Regions from separate parts of the Rahnella sp. WP5 genome, predicted to be linked through region 1. Evidence: predicted binding sites of a transcription regulator. Region 1 holds the regulator's gene; the other holds the start of a gene.

The links. The regulator CRP, encoded in region 1, controls carbon source genes, mostly activating them, when cyclic AMP is high. The targets are predictions, from matches to a motif close to ATGTGANNNNNNTCACAT.
Region 2: the regulator CRP is predicted to act here: its motif matches at 1,318-1,335, upstream of rbsD (D-ribose pyranase).

The regions. Positions count from the first base shown of each region.
Region 1 covers NZ_JQJR01000007.1:33,564-39,468, forward strand. The annotation lists gene allS (HTH-type transcriptional activator AllS) at 102-1,016, shown strand; gene EX31_RS04610 (phosphoribulokinase) at 1,152-2,021, shown strand; gene EX31_RS04615 (OsmC family protein) at 2,025-2,432, opposite strand; gene crp (cAMP-activated global transcriptional regulator CRP) at 2,795-3,427, shown strand; gene EX31_RS04625 (YccS/YhfK family putative transporter) at 3,489-5,564, shown strand.
Region 2 covers NZ_JQJR01000007.1:395,652-401,556, forward strand. The annotation lists gene kup (low affinity potassium transporter Kup) at 1-1,201, shown strand, start outside; gene rbsD (D-ribose pyranase) at 1,417-1,836, shown strand; gene rbsA (ribose ABC transporter ATP-binding protein RbsA) at 1,844-3,349, shown strand; gene rbsC (ribose ABC transporter permease) at 3,356-4,327, shown strand; gene rbsB (ribose ABC transporter substrate-binding protein RbsB) at 4,351-5,241, shown strand; gene rbsK (ribokinase) at 5,309-5,905, shown strand, end outside.

The DNA.
Region 1 (5,905 bases):
TGGAAAAAGATTCCATAAAATTGATGAAGTCCACAATTCTCATCCGGTTAAATCTATAAAATCTTTTTCATTCAATGCATTAACATTACTTCAGGTGACCTATGCTGGATGAGGAGTCGATTAAAACCTTTATGCACGTCGCACAAACAGGCAGCTTTTCCCGCGCGGCAGAGATGCTGCATAAAACGCCTGCGACCATCAGCTATCGAATTAAGATGCTGGAAGACAGTGCCGGGACGTTATTGCTCAACCGCACGACCCGCACGGTGTCGCTGACGCCCGCCGGACAGCATCTGCTTGAACGATGTCGCCAGTGGCTAACCTGGCTGGAGGGTGTACCGGCAGAACTGCAGCAGATTAACGACGGCATTGAGCGCCAGCTGAATGTGGTGGTGAACAATCTGATGTACTGCCCTGAAGCTCTGGCAGCGTTATTAAGCTCTCTGACGCAGCGCTACCCGTTCACGCAGTTCACTTTCACACGGCAGATTTACATGGGGGTATGGGATACGCTGCTGTACGAAGATTTTCAGCTGGCGATTGGCGTCACCGGCACCGAATCCCTTTCTAACGCCGTGAATCTGCTGCCGCTGGGTGAAGTGGACTGGGTTTTTGTTCATGCGCCCTTTCATCCGTTGCAGCACATCACTGGTGTGCTGGAAGAAGCGGTATTGCGTCAGTACATTGCCATCAATGTGGAAGACACCTCGCGCCATCTGAACAAGCGGGTAGCCTGGTTGCTGACCGGGCAACGGCAGATCATCGTAGCAGATGTGGCGACTAAACTGGCCTGTCACCTGAAGGGAATGGGTATCGGTTTTCTGCCGCGCCATCTGTGCCAGCCATATCTCGACAGCGGCGAGCTGATCGCCCGGCAAATCCGCTATCCGCGCGCCCCTTCCCCGCTCAGTCTGGCGTGGAAAAAGGAGTACACAGGCAAGGCGCTGCATGACATTGTTTCTCTGTTCCACCAGAAAGACCCGCTGATCCAACCGTTGCTGGCGGGTTTAGAATAGTGATGCCCTCTTTGGCTTCGCGAATAAATATGGTAACAATAGGCTTAATTATGCGCAGCCTTGACGCCAGATCTTCGACCACAGAAAAGACCGCGTCTCGCCTGCCTGCATCACCTTTATGGAGAACAGCGCATTATGTCAGCCAAACATCCTGTTATTGCCGTGACCGGTTCGAGCGGTGCAGGCACCACAACCACCAGCGTGGCATTTCGTAAAATATTTCAGCAGCTTGGTTTGCGTGCGGCGGAACTGGAAGGTGACAGTTTTCATCATTTCACCCGTCCTGAAATGGATGCGGCAATACGCAAGGCGCGCGATCTGGGACGTCATATCAGCTACTTCGGGCCGGAAGCCAATGACTTTGGTTTGCTGGAAAAAAGCTTTATCGAATACGGTAAAACCGGCACTGGCCGTTCACGTAAGTATCTGCATACTTATGACGAAGCCGTTCCCTACAATCAGGTGCCGGGTACCTTTACGCCGTGGCAGGCGTTGCCGGAACCGACGGATATTTTGTTTTACGAAGGGTTACACGGTGGTGTGGTGGCGGACAAAATTGACGTTGCCGCGCAGGTCGACCTGCTGGTCGGCGTGGTGCCTATCGTCAACCTCGAATGGATCCAGAAACTGGTGCGCGATACCGGCGAGCGCGGGCATTCCCGTGAAGCGGTGATGGATTCCGTCGTGCGTTCGATGGATGACTATATCAATTACATTACCCCGCAGTTTTCCCGCACGCACATCAATTTCCAGCGGGTACCCACCATCGATACCTCGAACCCGTTTGCCGCCAAAGCCATTCCGTCACTGGATGAAAGCTTTGTGGTGATTCATTTTCAGGGGCTGGATGACATCGATTTCCCGTATCTGCTGGCCATGCTGCAAGGGTCGTTTATCTCGCACATCAAAACACTGGTGGTGCCGGGCGGCAAAATGGGGCTGGCGATGGAGCTGATCATGGCGCCGCTGGTGCAGCGCCTGATGGAAGGCAAGAAGATCGAGTAAACTTTATTCGGCTGCAATCACTTCAAAGCTGTGGGTGATTGTGGCCGCTTTCCCCAGCATCAGAGACACAGAACAGTATTTTTCGGCAGACAGGCTGACTGCGCGTTCAACAATCTTATCGGTCAGATCCTTACCGGTGACGATAAAATGCAGATTGATGTGAGTGAACAGACGCGGCGCTTCTTCGCGGCGTTGTGAGGTCAGCTTCACTTCACAATCACGCACGTCATTACGACCTTTTTGCAAAATTGACACCACGTCGATTGCACTACACCCCCCTGCGGACATCAGTAACATTTCCATCGGGCTTGGGGCTTTATCACCCGCGTTTCCATCCATTGAAATCTGATGACCCGATGCAGACTCACCTAAAAATGTCAGTCCTTCAACCCATTTGACACGTGCATGCATGAACTATTCTCCCGGTGAATAAACTTGTCGAAATCTGCTCTCAGAGTACCCTTTCACCTAAAATCTGGCAACGTAACCCGATCGCCATCATGCTGAAGCGAGACAACAGAAGACAGCATCTCAAACCTGTGCTACAAACAAAGCCGAAACATACTTTCCAGTAAATTGCGGTGACGGTTTTTGCGGTTTAAGTACAGAACCCACGGTGATGACAGCAATAAACAGGCTGTTGCACTCCGACATCCGCTTGCAGCATTTCTGGAGAGTTATATGCTGAAAGGGCGCTTTGGATTTGAAGTGCCGTACAGGGAACTCTGAGCCCTGTGATTTTGGGCAGCGATAACAACAGAGGATAATAGCAAATGGTTCTCGGCAAGCCACAAACAGACCCGACTCTTGAATGGTTCCTGTCTCACTGTCATATACATAAGTATCCTTCTAAAAGTACGCTGATTCACCAGGGTGAAAAAGCCGAAACGCTTTACTACATCGTGAAAGGGTCAGTTGCTGTCCTGATTAAAGATGAAGAAGGCAAGGAAATGATACTGTCCTACCTTAACCAAGGTGACTTCATCGGTGAGCTGGGACTCTTCGAAGAAGGTCAGGAACGCAGTGCCTGGGTACGTGCTAAAACTGCCTGTGAAGTGGCTGAAATTTCGTATAAAAAATTCCGCCAGCTGATTCAGGTTAACCCGGATATTCTGATGCGTCTCTCCGCGCAGATGGCAAACCGTCTGCAAGTGACGTCAGAGAAAGTCGGCAACCTTGCCTTCCTTGACGTTACCGGTCGTATCGCTCAAACCTTGCTCAATCTGGCTAAACAGCCTGATGCAATGACCCATCCGGACGGGATGCAAATCAAGATCACCCGCCAGGAAATTGGCCAAATCGTCGGTTGTTCACGTGAAACAGTCGGACGCATTCTCAAAATGCTGGAAGATCAGAGCCTGATCTCCGCACACGGTAAAACGATTGTCGTTTACGGCACACGTTAATCCCTCAAAAATTGGCGCGGCAAAACACTGTCGCGCCTTTTTTATGGGCTAAGCTTTACCCATGACGCTATGGCGAAGACTGTTTTACCATCCTGAAGTGAACTACGCGCTGCGCCAGACGCTGGTGTTGTGCTTACCTGTTGGCATTTGCTGGCTGTTTGGCAATTTGCAAATGGGCCTGCTGTTTTCCCTCTGCCCGGCCTGTTGTAACATCGCCGGTCTGGATACCCCGCATAAACGCTTTTTCAAACGCCTGCTCGTCGGCGGTTCACTCTTTGCCGTGAGCAGCCTTCTGCTGCAACTGATGCTCGAAAGCTGGCATATACCGCTGCCGCTGATCATGCTGTCGCTGGCGTTACTGCTGGGCGTCACCGGTGAAATCAGCCCGCTGCATGCGCGCCTGTTGCCCGGTGCGCTGGTGGCGACTATCTTCACGCTGAGTATGGTGGGCGTGCGCCCGATGTGGCAGGCCCCGGTGTTGTTCGCCGCTGGCACAGCCTGGTACGGATTGTTTAACTGGGCGTGGTTTCGTATTTCGGAAGAACAGCCGATGCGCGAAACGCTCAGCCAGCTCTATCTGCAACTCGCGGATTATTTCGAAGCTAAGTACAGCCTGCTGACGCAACACACCGATCCCGAAACCGCGTTACCCCCACTGCTAACCCGCCAGCAGCAGGTTATCGACCTGATTGCCCTGCTTTATCAGCAATTACACATGTTGCCCCAGCACGGACATCATCATCACCATAAACGGCTGTTTCAGCGTTTTCAGGTGGCGCTCGATTTGCAGGAGCATATTACAGTGAGCCTGCATCAGCCGGAAGAAGTGCAGAAACTGGTGGAGGAAAGCCATGCCGAAGCGGTTATCCGCCGAAATGCGCAGGTGATTTCCACCCGTCTTCGGGTGATTGCCGACGATATTCTTTATCACCGTTTATCCGGGCGCTTTACGATGGCCAATGAGCTGACCGCGCTGGAGAAAATCGCCGCGCGCAACCCGGACAATCCGGTAGGTCAGTTTTGTTATTACCATTTCAGCCGCATTGCCCGTCTGTTACGCACACAGCGGCCGTTGTACAAACGTGACCTGATGAACACCCAGCCGCGTTTGCCCTTCTGGCCCGCGCTGAAAAGCTATCTTTCCTTCAAATCCGTGGCACTGCGTAATGCCGCACGTTTGGGCATTATTCTGGCGATTGGCAGCAGTCTGGGTCTGTTCTTCAATTTGCCCAAACCCTACTGGATCTTGCTGACTATCATGTTGGTCAGCCAGAACGGTTATAACGCCACGCGGGTGAGGATCCAGCACCGTGCACTCGGTACGCTGGCCGGATTGCTGATTGCCTCAGGCTTGCTCAAACTGGAACTGCCGGAAGGCACCACGCTGCTGTGCATGTTGCTGATCACCCTGTTGTCCTATACCGTTCTGCGCAAAAACTACGGACTGGCGATGGTCGGCATGACGGTGACTGCAGTGTATACCCTGCAATTGCTGGCGATGAACGGCGTGCATTTTCTGGTACCACGACTGGTCGATACCCTGATCGGCTGCGCGCTGGCCTTTGGTGGCACTATCTGGCTGTGGCCGCAATGGCAAAGCGGTTTGCTGCGCCAGAATGCACACCAGGCGCTGGAAATCTATCAGGACGCTATCCGCCTGCTGCTCGAGGAAAGCCCCGACACCGCCAAACTGGCGTACACCCGTATGCAGGTCAATCAGGCGCACAATAAGCTGTTCACTTCGCTAAATCAGGCGATGCAGGAGCCGGGTTTTAACTCACATTATCTGGCGGATATGCGTTTGTGGGTGACGCACAGTCAGTTTGTGGTTGAGCATATCAACGCGATGACGATCCTCGCCCGCGAGCATTACATGCTGCCGGAAAAACTGGCGACAGAGTATTTACAGACCTGCGAAATCGCGCTGCAAAGCTGTCAGCAACGACTGCTCTACGACGGGCCGGGCAGCGAGAACAACCTGTTTAATGCGCCGGAACTTCACCCGGATATGCCACTGACCGAAATGGAACGCCATCTGCGGCGCGTAATTTCACATCTCAGCGTGATGCATACCATCTCGTCACTGGCGTGGAAGCAGAGGCCGCATCATGGGATCTGGCTGACGCGGCGGGCGTGAAGGGGGATGCCCCTTTCAAATCCCCGTTTTACTGGCTTGCAGCCAGACTGCTTTTTGAAATTGCGAATATCTCGGTTTCTCAAGTACGGATGCCGTGTACTGGCGTTCTTTTAAACGGATTGAGAAAGTTTCGGTTTTTCAATTGCCGTGTTCGCTTAACTCACCGAGCCGAAACCGACCAAAGAGGGCTAAGACGAGCCCTCTTTGGAATCTCCACGTCTTAAACTGCGCGCTTCGCTCGTAGGCTATGTTCCAGCAACCACAGCGACAGGCTGGAAATCTTGCCGCGTTGCGGTTCCTTCTCTCGGTCTTCGAGCCACTGGTCTCGAAGCCGCTCCGTT
Region 2 (5,905 bases), 360 kb from region 1:
GTCGATTACCGGCGTGGAAGCGCTGTATGCGGATATGGGCCACTTCGGGAAATTCCCGATCCGTCTGGCCTGGTTCACCGTGGTGCTGCCTTCTCTGGTGCTGAACTACTTCGGTCAGGGCGCATTGCTGCTCAAAGATCCGGAGTCGATTAAGAACCCGTTCTTTCTGCTGGCGCCTGACTGGGCTTTGATCCCGTTACTGGTGCTGGCAACACTCGCGACCATTATTGCCTCTCAGGCGGTGATTTCCGGCGTGTTTTCCCTGACGCGTCAGGCTGTGCGTTTAGGCTATCTACCGCCAATGCGCATCATCCACACTTCAGAAATGGAAGCGGGCCAGATTTACATCCCGGCCATTAACTGGTTGCTTTACTTTGCGGTGGTTATCGTTATCGCCAGCTTCGAGCATTCGAGCAATCTGGCAGCGGCATACGGTATCGCAGTGACCGGTACGATGGTGCTGACCAGTATTCTTTCCTGTACGGTGGCACTCAAAAACTGGCACTGGAAACCTTTCCTGGTCGGGCTTTTGCTGATCGGTCTGCTGTTTATGGATATCCCGCTGTTCGCGGCGAACGCTACTAAACTGTTCTCCGGCGGTTGGTTGCCGCTGACGCTGGGTTTGGGCATGTTTATCGTTATGACGACCTGGAAAAGCGAGCGCTTCCGCCTTATGCGCCGCATGAACGAGCATGGGAATTCCCTGGAAGCGATGATCGCCTCTCTGGAGAAATCCCCGCCGGTGCGTGTTCCGGGTACGGCTGTGTATATGTCGCGCGCCATCAACGTCATTCCGTTTGCGTTGCTGCACAATCTCAAACACAACAAAGTGTTGCATGAGCGTGTGGTACTGCTGACGTTACGCACCGAAGATGCGCCTTATGTACATAACGTCCGGCGCGTCACCATCGAACAGCTTTCGCCGACGTTCTGGCGTGTGGTCGCCAGCTACGGATTTAAAGAAACGCCGAACGTGGAGGAAGTGTTCCACCGTTGCGGTCTGGAAGGATTGCCGTGCCGGATGATGGAAACGTCATTCTTTATGTCGCACGAATCACTGATCCTGACCAAGCGCCCCTGGTATCTCTACTTCCGTGGCAAACTCTTTATGGCGCTCAGCCGCAACGCCTTACGTGCGCCGGATCAGTTTGAAATTCCGCCGAACCGCGTAATCGAACTCGGTACGCAGGTAGAAATCTGATCCTCATTTCTACTGCTCGCAGGGCACCTTCGGGTGCCCTGTTTTATTTTCGCTTTCTCCTTTCTGAAACGACTAACTCAAATTTCCCTGCGGTTTCTTAATTATTCAGCGAAACGTTTCGACGCTGATCACAATTCCATCATAACTCCGTTGCGATGGCCGGGGATCTTTATAAACTCATTGGTGAGCGAAACGTTTCGCTGTAGGAGTTCACAATGAAGAAGTCACCGCTGTTAAATGCCGAAATCTCACATGTTATTGCCCGGTTAGGTCACACCGATCAGCTGGTTATTGGCGATGCCGGACTTCCGGTGCCAGCAGCTTGCCAACGCATCGATCTGGCCCTGACCCAGGGAGTTCCCACCTTTTTACAAGTCTTAGAGGTAGTGACACATGAGATGCAGGTTGAGCGGGCTATCCTCGCCGAGGAAATCCTCACTAAAAATCCTCAACTCCATGAAGCGTTGCTCGCCCAATTGACACAACTCGAACAACACCAGGGAAACACCATTGCTTTGGATTACGTCAGTCATGAGTCATTCAAAGCACAAAGCGAAAAAAGTCGGGCTGTGATCCGCAGCGGGGAATGTTCGCCTTATGCGAACGTTATTCTGTGTGCCGGCGTAACCTTCTGAGGCCTTTATGCAACCTTTGCTGCAACTAACAGGCATTGATAAAGCCTTTCCCGGCGTAAAAGCACTTTCCGGCGCGGCGCTCAGCGTCTATCCGGGACGTGTAATGGCGCTGGTGGGAGAAAACGGCGCGGGCAAGTCCACCATGATGAAAGTGCTGACCGGCATCTATCAGAAAGATGCCGGCTCAGTGCATTTTCTTGGCAAGGAAGCGGTTTTCAGTGGCCCTAAAGCCTCTCAGGAAGCCGGGATTGGTATCATTCATCAGGAATTGAACCTGATCCCGCAACTGACGATTGCTGAAAATATCTTCCTGGGTCGTGAGTTTGTGAACGGTTTTGGCCGCATCAACTGGAAAAAGATGTATGCCGAGGCCGATAAACTGCTGGCGCGCCTGAATCTGCGTTACAAAAGCGACCGGCTGGTAGGCGATTTATCCATCGGCGACCAGCAGATGGTCGAAATTGCCAAAGTGCTGAGCTTTGAATCCAAAGTCATCATTATGGATGAACCGACGGATGCCCTGACCGATACCGAAACCGCTTCTTTATTTAACGTGATCCGGGAACTGAAAGCCGCCGGTTGCGGTGTGGTGTATATCTCCCACCGCATGAAAGAAATTTTCGAAATCTGCGACGACGTGACGGTGTTCCGTGACGGGCAGTTCATCGCCGAGCGGCCGGTCAGTTCGCTTGAAGAAGACACGCTGATTGAAATGATGGTGGGCCGTCGCCTCGAAGAGCAATACCCGCGCATTAATCATGAACGCGGTGCGCTGCGTTTGCAGGTACGCGATGTCAGCGGGCCGGGCGTGGATAACGTCAGCTTTGATCTGTACAGCGGCGAAATTCTGGGGATTTCCGGTCTGATGGGCGCAGGCCGTACCGAACTGATGAAAATTCTCTACGGAGCCTTACCGCGTAAAAGTGGTTATGTGGCGCTTGATGGTCGCGAAGTGGTGACACACTCACCGCAGGACGGGCTGGCAAACGGCATTGTTTATATCTCTGAAGACCGCAAGCGCGATGGCTTAGTTCTGGGCATGTCAGTGAAAGAAAACATGTCGCTGACGGCGCTGCGTTATTTCAGCCACGCTGGCGGACGTCTTAAACATGCGGAAGAACAGCAGGCTGTCGGCGATTTCATCCGCCTCTTCAATATCAAAACGCCGTCGATGATGCAGACCATCGGCCTGCTTTCCGGCGGTAATCAGCAAAAAGTGGCAATTGCCCGTGGATTAATGACGCGGCCGAAAGTCCTGATCCTCGATGAACCGACGCGCGGCGTTGACGTTGGTGCCAAGAAAGAGATTTACCAGCTTATAAACCAGTTCAAGCGCGAAGGGCTGAGTATCATTTTGGTTTCCTCAGAAATGCCGGAAGTGATCGGTATGAGTGACCGGGTTTTGGTGATGCATGAAGGCCATTTAAGCGGTGAATTCCCGATAGAACAGGCTACGCAGGAAGTGTTGATGGCTGCCGCTGTCGGCAAGCAATACGGCGTGACGCAGGAGTAATCAGATATGAGTTCTCAGACATTGCCAGCCAAAAAGCGCTGGATCAGTAAAGAGTGGTTGTTGGAGCAAAAGTCTCTGATTGCGCTGCTGGTGTTGATTGCCGTGGTCTCTTCCATGAGCCCGAATTTCTTTACGGTCAATAACCTGTTTAACATCCTTCAGCAAACATCCGTTAACGCCATTATGGCCGTCGGCATGACACTGGTGATCCTGACGTCCGGGATCGATTTATCCGTCGGCTCTTTGCTGGCGCTGACCGGCGCCGTTGCCGCCTCGATTGTCGGGCTGGAAGTGAATGCGTTTGTTGCCGTTTGCGCCGCGCTGGCGTTAGGTGCGGCTGTGGGTGGCGTCACCGGAATGATTGTGGCCAAAGGGAAAGTCCAGGCGTTTATCGCTACGCTGGTCATGATGTTGCTGCTGCGCGGTATTACGATGGTGTACACCAACGGCAGCCCGATCAGTACCGGCTTTAATGATGTCGCTGATGTTTTTGGCTGGTTTGGTATCGGTCGCCCGCTGGGTATCCCGACACCCGTCTGGCTGATGGCTGTGGTGTTTATTGCGGCATGGTACATGCTGCATCACACCCGGCTGGGGCGCTATATCTACGCGCTGGGCGGTAACGAATCCGCTACGCGTCTGTCAGGTATCAGCGTCGATAAAGTCAAAATTATCGTCTACTCCCTGTGTGGTTTGTTAGCCGCTCTGGCCAGTATCATCGAAGTGGCGCGCTTATCTTCTGCGCAGCCCAACGCAGGTACGGGTTATGAGCTGGATGCGATTGCCGCAGTGGTATTAGGGGGAACCAGCCTGTCCGGGGGTAAAGGACGCATTGTTGGAACGCTGATCGGTGCATTGATCCTTGGCTTCCTGAATAACGGTTTGAACTTATTAGGTGTTTCTTCCTACTACCAGATGATCGTAAAAGCAGTTGTCATCCTGCTGGCGGTTCTGGTGGATAACAAAAGCAACAAATAAACTCTCCTACAGGACTTATGACCATGAATATGAAAAAACTGGCTGTCTGGGTTTCCGCCGCAGCTATCACCGCTTCTTTCAGTGCTAACGTTCTGGCGAAAGACACCATTGCGCTGGTCGTTTCCACGCTGAACAATCCGTTCTTCGTCTCCATGAAAGACGGCGCGCAAAAAGAAGCGGACAAACTGGGTTATAACCTGGTGGTTCTTGATTCTCAGAACAACCCGGCGAAAGAGCTGGCAAACGTTCAGGACCTGACGGTTCGTGGCACCAAGCTGATGCTGATCAACCCGACGGATTCTGATGCGGTAGGCAATGCCGTTGCGATGGCAAACCAGGCGAAAATCCCGGTGATCACCCTTGACCGTCAGGCTACTAAGGGTGTTGTCGCCAGCCACGTCGCGTCTGATAACGCCTTCGGGGGGAAAATGGCCGGTGATTACATCGCCAAAAAACTGGGCGAAAACGCTAAAGTCATTGAACTCGAAGGTATCGCCGGGACGTCGGTTGCCCGTGAACGCGGTAAAGGTTTCGCTCAGGCCGCTGAAAAACACCATTTCCAGATCCTCGCCAGCCAGCCTGCTGACTTCGACCGCACCAAGGGCCTGAACGTCATGCAGAATCTGCTGACTGCGCATCAGGACGTGCAGGCCGTGTTCGCTCAGAATGACGAAATGGCGCTCGGTGCATTGCGCGCCCTGCAGACTGCCGGTAAAACGGATGTGCTGGTCGTTGGCTTTGATGGCACCGACGACGGTATCAAAGCCGTTAACAGCGGCAAAATGGGCGCGACTGTGGCACAGCGTCCTGAACAAATCGGTGTGATCGGCGTTCAGACTGCAGATAAAGTACTCAAAGGCGAGAAAGTGCCGGCTGTTATCCCTGTTGATTTGAAACTGGTTGCTCAGCCGTAATACTCTTTTTATCGATGCTGTAACTGCGCCTCCTGATGGAGGCGCTATTTGACTCAGGGATCTCCACATGAAAACCGGCAAACTGGTGGTACTCGGCAGTATCAACGCTGACCACATTCTGAATATCAACCACTTCCCGCAACCGGGCGAAACGGTTATCGGTAAGCAATACACCGTAGCCTTTGGCGGTAAAGGGGCGAATCAGGCTGTTGCAGCCGGTCGCAGTGGCGCTGATATTTCTTTTATTGCCTGTGTGGGAGATGACGATATTGGCGAACGAGTTCGCAAACAGCTGGCCAGTGACCATATTGATACGCACCCCATCGAAGCTATTAAAGACACCACCACTGGCGTAGCGCTGATTTTCGTGAATGCGGAAGGTGAGAATGTTATTGGCATAGATGCGGGGGCAAATAAAGCCGTCACGCCTGAATATCTTGATCGCTATAAACAGCAGGTCATTGGTGCTTCTGCTTTATTAATGCAACTTGAATCTCCGCTTGAAACGGTGATCGCGGCATCGAAGATCGCTAAAGACAACGGTACGCAGGTGATCCTTAATCCGGCTCCGGCCTGTGAATTGCCCGATGAATTGCTGGCACGGGTGGATATAATCACCCCGAACGAAACTGAAGCTGAAAAGCTGACGGGAATTAAAGTCGAC